Linked DNA regions of Azotobacter salinestris. The protein of the gene in region 2 interacts with the protein of the main gene of each other region in a pairwise test. Links are inferred from orthologs where the notes say so. Each region holds a gene or a part of one and is shown on either strand. Other genes may lie near its edges.

What was found. The genes of interacting proteins can lie anywhere in the genome.
Region 1: the proteins of secB (region 2) and GCU53_RS05860 interact in binary tests that used the Escherichia coli proteins (3 or more experiments, as listed by UniProt). The link is inferred for Azotobacter salinestris from one-to-one orthologs.

Annotation. Positions count from the first base shown.
Region 1 is NZ_CP045302.1:1,257,394-1,260,214, reverse strand. It holds GCU53_RS05860 (response regulator transcription factor), read right to left. Parts: upstream 1,840-2,821; coding sequence 1,162-1,839; downstream 1-1,161. Other genes in the region: GCU53_RS05845 (PHP domain-containing protein), read left to right, coding at 2,819-2,821; GCU53_RS05850 (septation protein A), read right to left, coding at 2,153-2,752; GCU53_RS05855 (YciI family protein), read right to left, coding at 1,852-2,151; GCU53_RS05865 (Spy/CpxP family protein refolding chaperone), read right to left, coding at 609-1,055; GCU53_RS05870 (sensor histidine kinase), read right to left, coding at 1-467. UniProt on the Escherichia coli protein: Response regulator member of the two-component regulatory system CpxA/CpxR which responds to envelope stress response by activating expression of downstream genes including cpxP, degP, dsbA and ppiA.
Region 2 is NZ_CP045302.1:2,243,119-2,248,202, reverse strand. Bases 1,215-4,192 are described here. They hold secB (protein-export chaperone SecB), read left to right. Parts: upstream 1,215-2,445; coding sequence 2,446-2,940; downstream 2,941-4,192. Other genes in these bases: trmL (tRNA (uridine(34)/cytosine(34)/5-carboxymethylaminomethyluridine(34)-2'-O)-methyltransferase TrmL), read right to left, coding at 2,993-3,454; grxC (glutaredoxin 3), read left to right, coding at 2,165-2,419; GCU53_RS10480 (rhodanese-like domain-containing protein), read left to right, coding at 1,744-2,157; gpmI (2,3-bisphosphoglycerate-independent phosphoglycerate mutase), read right to left, coding at 1,215-1,563. Outside these bases: more of gpmI, read right to left, coding at 28-1,214; GCU53_RS10460 (LysR family transcriptional regulator), read right to left, coding at 4,195-5,084. UniProt on the Escherichia coli protein: One of the proteins required for the normal export of some preproteins out of the cell cytoplasm. It is a molecular chaperone that binds to a subset of precursor proteins, maintaining them in a translocation-competent state.

The DNA of each region.
Region 1 (2,821 bases), 990 kb from region 2 along the record:
GCGCTGAGCGGCCAGAGCAGGCTGTCATGGCGCCAGGCCTGTAGCTCCTCATGGGGTGTCCGGTAGATGAAGAGATAAGTCTGCCCGGTCTTCGGACTGGTGTATTCCTGGCTCAGCTGGCGCCAGGGAAAGCGCGGCAGGTGCGGGCGATTGCCGGGCTCGGGAGGGGGCGGCGGTCGATGTTGCCGGGACAGGTCGCGGCTGGAGAGATGACGACCGGTTTCGTCGAGCACCTGGACGACGACGCGGTACTGGTTGCGGTTCTCGTCCAGCAGGGGCTGCGCGGCCAGGGCGCCCTGGGACTCATAGCGCTCGGTCCAGCGGGTGGCGAGATCCTGCATGCCGGGGTGGCGGGCGATGATCCAGGCATCGTTGTTCAGCGCCCGGCCGAGCAGCATGGACAGGCCGGCGACCAGCACCAAAGCCAGCCAGAATGCCGCGAGGATTCGCCAGAAGAGTGAATGCATAAGGGGCTCGGTGCTGGTGGCCTGTCCGCACGGCTCGCTCGGTCAATTCCGGTGCCCGGTCATCCGAACTTGAGTCAACCAACTGCACAGGCCACTGGACGGGAGCGCCGGACCGCCCGGAGGCGGTCCGGCGGGACGGACTTACTGCTGCCGGCCTTCCTTCTCGGCCTTCCACTTGCGGAACTCTTCCCACTCGGCGCGGCGCTTCTCCTGCTCGGCCTTGCGCTCGTCGAAGGCCTTCTGCTGCTCCGGCGTCAGCTGGTCGCGGAAGGTCTTCTCGGCCTTTTCACGGCTGGCCCGCAGTTCGTTCCTCATCGCTTCCTTGTCGGCCTCGGACAGCTTGTCGAGGTAGCGCTGGTTGATCTCGCGCTTCTCCTTGGCAGCTTCCTGGTAGACCTGGCGCATTGTCTTGCGCTGTTCGTCGGTCAGTTGGAGCCCGTGTGCCGGGCCCATCATCATCCCTGCCATGCCGTTGCGTTCCTTGTGATGATAGCCGTGACTCATGTCGCCGGGATGGCCCATGTCTCCGGCAATCGCGGCGACAGGCAGGGCAGCGGCGAGCAGCAGCATGGAAAGGGTCTTGCGCATGATGTGTCTCCTCGGTACGGAATCGGCTGTGTGCCGGACGAGTTCAGTCTAGGGAATGAACGGTCAGATGAGGTCAGGCGAGGGTAAAGGCTGGGTAAAGGTGCCTTCAGGCGCTGTAGTAGTAGCCCCTGCTGCGCAGGGCGAGGATGCGCGGGCTGCCGTCGGGATGCGGGCCGAGCTTCTTGCGCAGGTTGCTGACATGCATGTCCAGGCTGCGGTCGTAGAGAGTCAATTTGCGGCCGAGCGCCAGTTGCGCCAGGGTCTGCTTGTCCAGCGGTTCGCCGGGTTGGCGCAGCAGGGCTTCGAGCAGGCGGCTCTCGGAAGCGGTGAGGGCGATCTCGTGCCCGCCGATGCCGACCACGCCGCGTGCCGTGCTGAAGCACAGATCGCCCAGCTCCAGCTGGCTGGAGGAGGCCGGCGGCTGGCTGCGGCGCAGCACGGCACGCAGACGGGCAGTCAGCTCGCGTGGATCGCAGGGCTTGGCCAGGTAGTCGTCCGCGCCGAGTTCCAGGCCGAGGATGCGGTCCAGCGGCTCGCCACGGGCGGAGAGCATCAGCACCGGCAGATCCGGGTAGTCGCCGCGCAGCTGCTTGAGCAGCTCGAGACCGGAGCCGTCGGGCAGCATCACGTCCAGCACCACGGCATCCGGGGTCTTCTCGACGAGGGCGGTGCGGGCGGCATGGCCATCATGGCAGGCACGCACCTGGAAGCCTTCCTGGGCCAGCCAACTGGCCAGCAGCTCGCACAGCTCACAGTCGTCGTCGATCAGCAGCAGTTCGCTCATGATGGCGCCGGATCAGGGCAGGACCTTGTTGAAGGGTTTGACCTTGACGTCGGCATACACGCCGGCGGCGCAGTAGGGATCGGCCTCGGCCCAGCTGCGGGCGGCCTCCAGGGAATCGAATTCGGCGACCACCAGGCTGCCGCTGAAGCCGGCCGGGCCGGGGTCGGGACTGTCCACGGCCGGGTGCGGTCCGGCCAGTACCAGGCGGCCTTCCTGCTTCAGTTGCTGCAGGCGGGCAAGGTGCGCAGGACGGGTGGCCAGGCGCTTGTCCAGGGAGTTTTCCGCGTCGGTGGCGATGATGGCGTAGAGCATGTCAGTCCTTGGGTTTGGCGGCGGGGTCGGTGCCGTGTTCGTGCATGTGACGGGCGAGGAAGACTCCCTGGCCGACCAGGAACAGGACGGTCATGCCCAGGCTGCCGAACACTTTGAAGTCGACCCAGAATTCGTGGAAGGTGAAGGCGACGAACAGGTTGGCGCAGCCGCTGAACACGAAGAACGCCACCCAGGCGAGGTTCAGGCGCGTCCACAGCGGCGCCGGCAGACTGACCGCGTGGCCCAGGATGCGCTGGATCAACGGGCGGTCGCCGATGAATTGGCTGGCGGCGAAGCCCAGGGCGAACAGCCAGTTGACCACCGGCGCCTTCCACTTGAGAAAGGTTTCGCTGTGGAAGGTCAGGGTCATGCCACCGAACACCAGGCAGGCGAGCAGGGTGATCCACTGGCCCTTTTCCAGCCGGCGCTGGATCAGGAACAGCGCGCCGTAGACCAGCAGCGAGGCGAGGATCAGGACCGCAGTGGCGCTGAAGATGCCGCCGAAGGTGAAGCTCTGGCCGGCCAGTTCGACGATGCGGGGTTCCAGCTTGTAGACGATGAAAAAGAGAATCAGCGGAATGAAATCGATGAATTGTTTCACTGTGGCAGCCAGACGCGGGATGTGACGGCATAATAACAAACCTCGACAGCCGCGAAAGCCAGCGCCATG
Region 2 (5,084 bases):
GCCGAAGGCCTGCCCGCATCTGACGCTTCAGGCCGGCTCGACCAGCGGTTGGCCGGTCATTTCCTTCGGCTGCGGCAGGCCGAGCAGCTTCAGCATCGTCGGCGCCACGTCGGCCAGCACACCGCCGTCGCGGATGCGCAGCGGGCGCTGGCCGACATAGATGAACGGCACCGGCTCGCAGGTGTGCGCGGTGTGCGCCTGGCCGGTGCTCTCGTCCTCCATCTGCTCGACGTTGCCGTGGTCGGCGGTGATCAGCGCCTCGCCGCCGACCTTCTCCAGCGCCGCGACGACGCGCCCGAGGCAGGCGTCCAGGCATTCCACCGCCTTGACCGCCGCCTCGAACACCCCGGTATGGCCGACCATGTCGCCGTTGGCGTAGTTGGCGACGATCACGTCGAAGCGCTGGCTTTCGATTGCCTCGACGATGCGATCGGTGACCTCCGGTGCGCTCATCTCCGGCTTGAGGTCGTAGGTGGCGACCTGCGGCGAGGGAATCAGGATGCGCTCCTCGCCCGCGAAGGGCTCCTCGCGGCCGCCGGAGAAGAAGAAGGTGACGTGGGCGTACTTCTCGGTCTCGGCGATGCGCAGCTGGGTCTTGCCGTTGTTGGCCAGGTACTCGCCGAGCACGTTGCTCAGCTCCGCCGGCGGGAAGGCGCAGGGCGCGGGGATGCTCGCCGAATACTGGGTGAGGGTGACAAAGCCGGCCAGCTGCGGCAGGCGCGGGCGCTCGAACTCCTTGAAGCCGGCTTCGACGAAGGCGCGGCTCAGCTCGCGGGCGCGGTCGGCGCGGAAGTTCATGAACACCACGGCGTCGCCGTCTTCCACCTTCACCGGCGCGCCGATGGCGGTGGCCTTGACGAACTCGTCGCTCTCGCCGCGCGCGTAGGCGGCTTCCAGGCCGGCCGCGGCGGTTTCGGCAGCGTACTCGGCCGTGCCGTCGACGATCAGCTTGTAGGCTTGCGCGACGCGGTCCCAGCGGTTGTCGCGGTCCATCGCGAAGTAGCGGCCGATCAGGCTGGCGATGCGGCCCTTGCCGAGGCGCGCGAAGGTGGCGTCGAGCGCCTCGATGGGCGCCTGGGCGCTCTTCGGCGGGGTGTCGCGGCCGTCGAGGAAGGCGTGCAGGTAGATCTTCTCGGCACCGCGCCGCACAGCCAGCTCGGCCATGGCGGCGATGTGGTCCTGGTGGCTGTGCACGCCGCCCTCGGAGAGCAGGCCGAGGATGTGCACCGCCTTGCCGGCGGCGACTGCCTGATCGACGGCGGCGCAGATCGCCGGGTTTTCGAAGAACTCGCCGTCCTGGATGGCCTTGGTCACCCGGGTGAGATCCTGGTAGAGCACGCGTCCGGCGCCGAGGTTCATGTGGCCGACCTCGGAGTTGCCCATCTGGCCGTCGGGCAGGCCGACGTCCATGCCGGAGGCGGAGATCAGGCCATGCGGGCGGGTGGCGAGCAGGCGGTCGTAGACCGGGGTGCGGGCGGCGTGGATGGCGTTGTGGGCGGGGCTGTCACTGTGACCGAAGCCGTCGAGGATGATGAGTACCAGCGGTTTGGGGGTGGCAGTCATGGTTCCGACTCTGATGATGCGGTGATATGGGCGCCCGGCAGCTCGTGGCGAGCAAGGGGCGACAGTCTACTGCTTCGCGGGGCGCAGCGTCATTGCCATTGACTGCCGCCGCGCTGGCGGGTTCAGCCGGCCTGGGGGGCTGTGTATACTGCCGGGATTTTACCGCTCTGGAACTTCCCGATGGTCCCCAAGCTGATCGAATTCGCTTCCAACCACTACATCCTCGTCGGCCTCCTGGTCGTCCTGCTGGTCCTGCTGCTGGTGACCGAGCTGCGTCGCGGTGGTCGTAGCCTCAGCAGCGGCGAGTTGACCTCGATGGTCAACGGGGGCCAGGGCCTGGTGCTGGATGTGCGTGCCCACAAGGAGTTCTCCGGCGGGCACATTGTCGATGCCCTCAATATCCCCTACGACAAGCTGGCCAGCCGCATGGCCGAATTGGAAAAGTTCCGGGCCAAGACCCTCATCGTGGTCGATGCCATGGGCCAGCACGCCGGAGTCGCCTGTCGCGACCTGCAGAAGGCCGGCTTCAACGCGGCCCGGCTGGCCGGCGGCATGAGCACCTGGCGTGGGGACAACCTGCCCGTGGTCAAGTGAGGGAGCCATGCCGAAAGTCGTCATCTACACCAGCACCTGGTGCCCCTACTGCATTCGGGCCAAGCAACTGCTGGACAGGAAAGGCGTCGCCTACCAGGAGATCGGCGTCGACGGCAGACCGGAGCTGCGCGCAGAGATGACCCGCAAGGCCGGACGCACCTCGGTTCCGCAAATCTGGATCGGCGATACCCATGTGGGTGGATGTGACGATCTCCATGCCCTGGAGCGCGCGGGCCGCCTGGACGCGCTGCTCGAGGATTGAATCCGCAAATCGAACAAGGCTCTGCCATGACTGAACAAGCTAGCAACGGCGCCGCACAACAAGACGGCCAGAACGCCCAATTCTCCCTGCAGCGTATCTATGTGCGCGACCTTTCCTTCGAGGCCCCGAAGGCCCCGGAGATCTTCCGCCAGGACTGGAAGCCCAGCGTCCAGCTGGATCTGAACACCAAGCAGAAGGCGCTGACCGGCGGTGACTTCTACGAGGTGGTGCTGACCCTCTCGGTCACCGTGAAGACCGGCGAGGAGGTGGCCTTCATCGCCGAGGTGCAGCAGGCCGGCATCTTCCTGATCAAGGGCCTGGATGCCGAGGCGATGGGCCACACCCTGGGCGCCTTCTGCCCGAGCCTGCTCTTCCCCTATGCCCGCGAGGCGCTGGACAACCTGGTCGTACGCGGCTCCTTCCCGGCCCTGATGCTGGCACCGGTGAACTTCGACGTGCTCTATGCCCAGGAGCTGGCGCGGATGCAGGCCGAGGGCCAGGCATCGGGCACGGTGCAGTAAGGCTGCAGCCCTGCCGAGAGAAGCGCCCTGCGGGGCGCTTTTTCGTTTCCGCTCAGTCCATCGCGAAATCGAGCTGACGCCAGGCCTCGTAGACCGCCACCGCCACCGTGTTCGACAGGTTCAGGCTGCGGCAGTCGGGGCGCATCGGCAGGCGCAGGCGCTGCTCCGGCGGCAGGCTTTCACGGATTTCCTGCGGCAGGCCGCGGCTTTCCGGGCCGAACAGGAAGGCGTCGCCGCGCCGGTAGCTCACGCGGTGATAGGGCTGCGATCCCTTGGTAGTGAAGGCGAACAGGCGTGGCCGGCCGAGGCTCTCCAGGCAGGCGGACAGGTCGGTGTGGCGTTTAAGGGTGGCGTATTCGTGATAGTCCAGACCGGCGCGGCGCAGGCGCTTGTCGTCCAGTTCGAAGCCCAGCGGGTCGATCAGGTGCAGGCTGCAGCCGGTGTTGGCACAGAGCCTGATGATGTTGCCGGTATTCGGCGGGATTTCCGGTTGAAAGAGGATGACGTGAAACATGCACAGCTCCAGGCGGGGAGGCGGCATTCTACCCTGTCGCTGCACCCCTGCCGCCTCCGGTGCACCGTCCTTGCCCACGGGCTGTGCATGCTGCGACAGGGCTTGGCAGTGGCGACGCTGCCGGAGGATGGGCCCGGATGGTCAAGCCAGGCGCCCGCTGGGCCGGCTGGAGGCATAAAAGAGGGGAGCTCCCGGCCTGCCTGTACCGGGGTCCCCAAAACCCTTTGCCAGAAGATCTGCATCATGTGTGCCAAGGGTTGCAGGCATGGTCTCGGGGGGGGGCAGGCGGGGCAGCCCGGGGGGACATGTAGGTAAAGGCTTACATGGTGCGATGGTGATCGCCACTGTTTCTCCAGTGGGGGGATGCCTACTCTATTGCTCAAGGACGTCGCGCAGGAAGCGCATCGAAAAACATGGAAGGCGTCGCAATTTCCGCCAGGATGGCGGGTGATAGGGAAGTCGCGCAGGAGGCGCATCGACCGGCAGGGATGTGGTCGAGAATTCACCGGGAGGGTGATGTCGCAGGGATGGTTGGCGCAGGATGCGAACTCAGGGACGATCGCCAGGATGGCCTTGTTCAGGGACGATGTGCGCAGGATGCGCCGCATGCTAGGGATGGTTCAGGGATGATCGAGGAAGTCCTGCCAGGATGGCGGAGAGAGTCACGGACGTCAGAATCAGTCTGCAAGGCCCCGCTTTGGCGGGGTTTTCTTTTTTGTGCCCCCGGGGCGCACCCGCACTCAGCCGTGGGCCTGGTGAAGGCCGGGCATTCCTTCCAGCAGCGAGCGCAGCAGATCCACCATGCCCTGCTGGCGCTGTGCATCGCGATAGACCAGTCCCACCTTCAGCGGTATGCGCGGTTCGCTGAGCGGCTTCCACAGCAGGTCCGGATGGCTGTGCAGCGACCGCGAGCAGCCCGGCAGCACCGTGGCCAGGGTCGTGTGCGGCAGGCTGTCGAGGATGCTGTTCATGTGGTTCAGCTCGGCCTGTACCTGCGGGCGCCGGCCGAGCAGGCTGAGTTGTTCCTGCCAGATCTGCCGTACGCGGAACTCTTCGCCGAGCAGCAACATCGGCAACTCCGCCGCCTGGGCCACGGAAACCTTCTTGAACTCCTTGAGCGGATGCTTTTCCGGAATCACCAGCTGCAACTCGTCCTCGTATAGCGGCAGGCTGTGCAATCCAGGCTGCCGCGGCGGCAGGAAGCCGATCCCGATATCCAGGGTGCCGGTCAGCAGGCGCCGCTCGATGTCGATGCCGGACAGCTCGTAGAGCTGCACCACCAAATGCGGCTGAGCCTGGCGCAGGCGCTCCAGCAGGGGCGGCACCAGGCTGGCGCTGACCGTCTGCAGCACGCCGACCGCCAGGCTGTGCGCCGATTGTCCGCGGAAGGCGCGCAGTGCATCGCGAGCGCGCTCCAGGCCCTCCAGCAGCGGTACCGCATAGCTGTACAGGGTCTGTGCGGCCAGGGTCGGCAGCAGGCGCTTGCCGGTACGTTGAAAGAGGCTGACGTCGAGGTCCGTCTCCAGGTGGCGGATCTGCTGCGAGAGCGCCGGCTGAGACAGGCTCAGGCGCTCTGCGGCGCGCCCTACGTGGCCCTCCTCGTAGAGGGCGACGAAATAGCGTAATTGCC